DNA from 2 places in the Providencia sp. PROV_01 genome. Region 1 is predicted to be linked to the other one. Evidence: predicted binding sites of a transcription regulator. Region 1 holds the regulator's gene; the other holds the start of a gene.
What was found. The regulator CRP, encoded in region 1, controls carbon source genes, mostly activating them, when cyclic AMP is high. The targets are predictions, from matches to a motif close to ATGTGANNNNNNTCACAT.
Positions count from the first base shown of each region.

Region 2: gntK (gluconokinase) is a predicted target of CRP. The motif match lies at 1,942-1,959, and genes of this name have one in related genera.

Region 1 covers NZ_JBRFKD010000002.1:698,833-702,050, forward strand. Annotated here, with positions in the region: gene ACU696_RS03965 (hypothetical protein) at 1-853, opposite strand, end outside; gene crp (cAMP-activated global transcriptional regulator CRP) at 993-1,625, opposite strand; gene ACU696_RS03975 (OsmC family protein) at 1,982-2,383, shown strand; gene ACU696_RS03980 (phosphoribulokinase) at 2,474-3,218, opposite strand, start outside.
Region 2 covers NZ_JBRFKD010000002.1:803,539-806,756, reverse strand. Annotated here, with positions in the region: gene gntU (gluconate transporter) at 1-1,213, opposite strand, end outside; gene gntK (gluconokinase) at 1,213-1,752, opposite strand; gene gntR (gluconate operon transcriptional repressor GntR) at 2,183-3,178, opposite strand.

The DNA.
Region 1 (3,218 bases):
TTATTTTTAATAAATCAGAACTATTAACTAAAATTTTATTTTTTGCTAAGTTATCTTTGCTAAGGCTGGTTTTCTGTGTGGTAATTTTACTCGATAAATTATAATGTTCTTTTATTCGTTGTGCTCTTAGTAATGATGACTTTGTTTGCGGTATATTTCCCTTGAACTCAAAAGTGGTTTTTGGCAAAGAGGTGATTCTTTGATTAGGCCGATTTTCTTCACAAATTTTGTAATGTATATAAACTAATTTCTTATTAAATTTGCTTTCTGTTTTATATTTTATACCCACGGAAGGTAGTGTGATATGACGAATAGACTCTTGAATGATTTGTTTTTTTAAAGGAAGCATTGAACCATTTTTATTAGTTAGAGGTTTAGGTAATACAAATTTTTTTATAATCTCTTTTTTTTCTTGTAGACTTTTATTGTTAATGCCAGGGATTCTAATATCGCGATATAAAAAATCAGCATATTCAGCATTTTTTTTGGGGAGTTCTTTGTATTGGTCAAGAATAACTCTATTTTCTTTTATTAATGAGTCTGTACTTTGCTCAGAAAGAAAAGTAGATGAATATTTTCCGTATAGCTTAATTTTCAATTGATTGACTTTTTCGTAAAATTCACCAGTGCTTAAACACTTAATATTATTGGTTTCTTCTAAGTCGCTCTCATAGGCGGAATCAATACTCTCAGTGCTACAGGTACGAGTTGGTTTTAGCTGGTTATTCGTATCAAGTGGACTTTTTTTCAGTGAAGAGGTAATCGTAAAAATTTTTTTGATGAAATCATCGGAATTAATGATTTTTTTGAAAATCGTCGGATTACCCGATAAATAGTCTAATGTAATGGTCATAAATATTTCCCTAATTAATAAGATAATAATTATTATTCTATAAGGGGAAGTGATAAAGAGAATATAAAGAAGCGATTTTATTAGAATTTAATATGATAAATAAATAGCCCAGCCAAAGGTGGCCAGGCTGAAAGGTTAATTAACGAGTACCGTAAACAACAATGGTTTTACCATGTGCAGAGATCAGGTTTTGGTCTTCTAACATTTTTAGAATACGGCCGACTGTTTCACGGGAACAACCCACGATTTGGCCTATTTCCTGACGAGTAATTTTGATTTGCATACCGTCTGGGTGTGTCATTGCATCAGGTTGTTTAGCTAAGTTTAATAGCGTTTGAGCAATACGGCCTGTAACGTCTAAGAATGCGAGGTTACCGACTTTCTCAGATGTTGTTTGTAAGCGACTAGCCATTTGCGCAGAAAGGCGCATTAAAATATCAGGGTTTACCTGAATTAATTGACGGAATTTTTTGTAAGAAATTTCAGCAACTTCGCAGGCTATTTTGGCTCTAACCCACGCAGTACGTTCTTGCCCTTCTTCAAATAACCCAAGCTCACCAATGAAATCCCCCTGATTCAGGTAAGAGAGGATCATTTCTTTGCCTTCTTCATCTTTAATTAAAACAGCCACCGAACCTTTAACGATATAGTAAAGGGTTTCTGCTTTCTCACCCTGATGGATAAGAGTGCTCTTGGATGGATATTTATGAATATGGCAGTGTGACAAAAACCATTCAAGAGTAGGGTCTGTTTGTGGCTTGCCGAGAACCATTAGCGTTATCCTCTGTATGTTATTGCAGCCATTCAGAAAAACATACTAGAAAGGCTGGCTTTAAAGTCACTAGCTTAGCATATTAATTTGCCTTATATACCTTTAAATAATCTAACAGCTGATTGCTTCAGCGTTTTTGATTGCTTTGGGTAACGCAAATTGATATCAACACTATAATATGATCAATTAAACCGTTGAGTTTTGATCTTAATCCTATCAACTAAGTATTGTTTGTAGCATATCCAATAAAGAAAGTCTTCCCTGTATCGCTTCAGCCAAATAAAGTTGATATAACATTCATTGTATCTATGGAACAATGTAGCCTTTAAACCGATTTCATTTCAAGGGGAAATATAATGGAAGCAAGAGTTAAGTGGGTTGAAGGACTTTCTTTTCTAGGGGAGTCTGCGTCTGGGCACCAAGTGATGATGGACGGCAATGCAGGTGATAAAGCTCCAAGCCCAATGGAAATGGTGCTAATGGCTGCGGGTGGTTGCAGCGCGATTGATGTCGTTTCGATTCTACAAAAAGGCCGCTATGATATTACGGATTGTGAGGTGAAATTAACCTCACAGCGTCGCGAAGAAGCCCCTCGTTATTTTGTGAAAATCCATTTACATTTTATTGTAACAGGGAATGAATTAACGGAAAAAGCGGTCGAACGAGCCGTTCAACTTTCTGCTGAAAAATATTGTTCAGTCGCATTGATGTTAGAGAAAACCGTTGAAGTCACACACAGCTTTGAAATAAAAAGCTAAAAATAAATTTAATTTTTATTGGTATATTTGAATTAAAAGATGCTTACCTTAATTAATGATAAGCATCTTATTTATTAATCAAAAAATAATTTAATTGTTGTCCTTTTGATTAATTAGTTTTTCGACTATTGGCGCCATAATTAATTCCATGGCTAAACCTAGTTTTCCTCCGGGGACGACAATTGTATTCATTGCAGAAATGAAAGAGCCAGATATCATTGATAGCAAATAGGGGAAATCAATTTGCTCTAGCCCACGAAAGCGGATCACAATAAAGCTTTCATCTTGTGATGGAATGGCTTTAGCCGAAAATGGGTTGGAGGTATCTACCGTCGGAACGCGTTGAAAATTGATGTGAGTGCGAGAAAATTGTGGCGTGATGTAATTAATATAGTCACCCATAGAACGCACGACAGAGTCCATAACGGCTTCGCGGGAGTGCCCTCGCTCTGTCGTATCACGGATTAATTTTTGGATCCATTCTAGGTTGACTATAGGGACAACACCGACAAGTAAATCAACATGTTGTGCGACATTATGTTCCGGTGTGACAACACCGCCATGTAGCCCCTCATAAAACAAAATATCCGTTTTATCTGGCAGCGGTTCCCAAGGGGTAAATGTCCCGGGCTGCAAGCCATAAGGTACCGCTTCATCATAAGTATGTAGATATTTACGGGATTGCCCACAACCCGTTTTTGCATAGTCGACTAAAGTTTGTTCAAGCAAAGCAAAATCATTCGCTTCGGGGCCAAAGTAACTGATGTGCCGGCCTTGTTCTCTGGCTTTTCGGATAGCCATATCCATTTCAGGGCGTGTATAGCGGTGAAAACTA
Region 2 (3,218 bases), 100 kb from region 1:
GGCTTAAGATCAATGAACCGCCAGAGATACAAATTGCTAAAGCCGCCAGCTGTGCTCCTGAGTAACCTAGCTCACTGATAACTGGGAGTACTAAGCCTACTGCAGTTAAACATGCAACCGTGGCAGAGCCTTGAATAACACGTACTGCTCCTGCTAATACAAAGCAAGCAACCGCAATCGGTAAACCAGCACCAATTAAAGAATCACCTAGCGCAGGGCCAACACCTGAATCCACTAAAATTTGTTTAAATACGCCACCAGCACCCGTTACCAGTAAAATGATCCCAGCGGGTTGAATCGCTGCAGAACAAATCGCCATGACTTTTTCTTTATCCATACCATAACGGAAACCTAGGCCATAAATCGCCAGTAAACACGCTAACAGTAATGCGGTGAAAGGGTGACCGATAAACTCTAACCAATGCTCAAGCGTGGTTCCTTTTTCAACTAAATGTGTTCCGATGGTTTTTAAACCCACTAATACCAATGGGAAAAGCACTAAACACAAGCTAAATCCAAAGCTTGGCATTCTGCCATGTTCTGTATTTGGCGCTTGATAATCCGCTGGAATATCAATATGAACAAAGTTACTGATAAATTTACCAAATAAAGGTCCCGCTAAAATCATGCCAGGGATAGCAGCACATAACCCAATTAAAATCATCCAGCCATAGTCTGCACCCATTTGTGATGCAACCAACATTGGTGTTGGCCCCGGTAATAAGAACGCAGCCGCAGCGGCAACCCCTGCAAATAATGGGATAGCAAGGCGAACAACGTTATGGCCAGTGCGGTTCGCTACCGCAAACACCACACCGATTAACAAAACAATCGCCACATCAAAGAAGAGTGGTAGAGCACAAATCAACCCTGCGACACCCACTGCATAATGCGCATTTTTTTCACCAAACAGATTCAGTAGCTTATTCGCAATCTGATCTAAAGCACCTGTTTCATGCAGAATTTTACCGAACATTGCTCCGAGAGCGACTACGATAGCAAGGAATCCTAAGGTTCCCGCCATTCCTTTTTGCATGGTTTCAGTGATCTGTTGTACTGGCATACCTGAAAACAAACCCGCACCAATAGAAACGATCATGAGTGCGACAAATGCGTGTAAACGAGCATACATCACTAAAAAGAGCAGTAAAACGACCGAGCCAACCGCCGTCAGCACGAGCGTTAACGTGCTTAATGTTTCTGGGGTATTCATTAGTTATCTCCAGCGACAATCTTACGAATAGTAGAACACGTATTTTCAATCACGTTTTCTAAGGATGGGCGAATATCAACAACCTGCACATCAGGTTCATCCGCGCCAGGTTCTTGCAAGGCATCAAATTGCGATTTCAGCATTTCAGGTTTAAAGAAATGCCCTTTACGTGCTTTCAATCTTTCTTCAATAACAACCGCATCACCTTTTAGGTAAATAAAATAGAGGTTGTGGTTCCCCTCTCTTAAGATATCTCGATAGCTTTTTTTCAATGCGGAGCTCACCACCAGAGATACCCTATTTGTTCTTTGCATTGCAAAAATGGCATTGTTCAATGCAACTAACCAAGGTTTACGGTCATCATCATTTAATGCATGACCCGATGCCATTTTTAAAATATTTGATTTAGGGTGAAGAAAGTCACCATCAAGGAAGGCAGCTTGCAGTTGCTGTGCGACACCTGTGGCAACAGCAGACTTACCACTACCCGATACCCCCATTAGTACAAATGTATAGTTTTGTTTTTGGGTATCATTCATAGGAAACTCCTCAGATATTCACTATTGTCCTGGCTTTAGTTAAAAACCGGCATTTGTTACCGGTAACAAGTTACGGGTAACATTATCATCAGTGAGGATTTATTTAGCAATCAAATTGGCGAAGAAAAAAGCAGAACTGTGATAGTTATCGCAATAATATAGAGGGTGCCAAGATATGAGTTTTTAATAATTTGAAGTTCAACAAATAAAGCTATCGTAAATAATTCACACTACGGCGCGAAGTATGACGGATAAAGCTACCCGAAATAATTTGAATTAATAACTCGCATTATAGCTTGCTCTTTATCCTAAATAATTCGTGTTGTAGCTAGACGCCAATCGAGCTAACCTCTGGGAGCATACACAAGTATGTGACTAGAGTTAGCAAGTGCGGGCAACGACGCTACGGCGCGAAGTATGACGGATAAAATTAGATACTTTCGCCAGTGAGGAGACTAAACCCCACATCAAAATGCGTCTCGACAAGCTTCTTACCAGACATTCTCGCCAACAAAACTTCCGCCGCCTTGCGCCCCATTTGGTCCCTTGGCGTCAAAATACTTGCCAGTTTTGGCGTCATCACTTGCCCTACGTCATGGCCATGAAAACCTGAAATAGCAAGGTCTTGTGGGATTTGAATCCCTAGACGTTGACACTCAAAAATCGCCCCTATCGCCAAGTCATCATTGGTACAAAATAAACCGTCGGTATCTGGGTATTTAGCGCGGCAATCGTGCAGTAGTTGGGCACCTAGCGAATATGACGAGCTCGCTTGTGTCATCACATTACGAGGCTCAAGATTTGCATCGAGCATGGCCTGCTCATAACCCTTTAAACGAATAAAAGTACGCTCATCATGCCTTGCCCCTAAATACACAACTTTACGGCAGCCACGCTCAATCATCGCCTGGGTCATTTGGCGGGAAGCTTCAAAGTTATCGATACCCACTGCGATATCTAGGCAAGGTGAAACGCTATCCATAATCTCAACAACGGGGATCCCCGCAGTTTTCAGCATACGTAACGTGCGTTCAGTATGTGTTCGTTCGGCTAAAATCACACCATCAATATTATAAGAAAGTAGCGAGGTCAGCCGCTCTTCTTCTTTTTCTGCTAAATAACCATAGTGAGCGAGCATGGTTTGGTAACCATGACGGTCCGTCACTGCTTCAATTCCACGGATCACTTCGGCAAAAACTTGGTTTGTTAAAGATGGGAGCAATACCCCAATGGCATGGCTGGTTGAATTCGATAAAATATCGGGCGCCTTATTTGGAATATACCCGGAAGCCTCCACCGCCTGAGCAATTTTATCGCGCAAAGCTTCTGAAACCTGCTCTGGGTTTCGTAAAAAACGGCTCACCGTCATTTTTGTAACGCCAACTTGGTCGGCAACATCCTGCAGAGAAGGTCTTTTTTTCTTCATAAGTTCAAAGCGATATCCAATTCGTTAACGATAACTATGT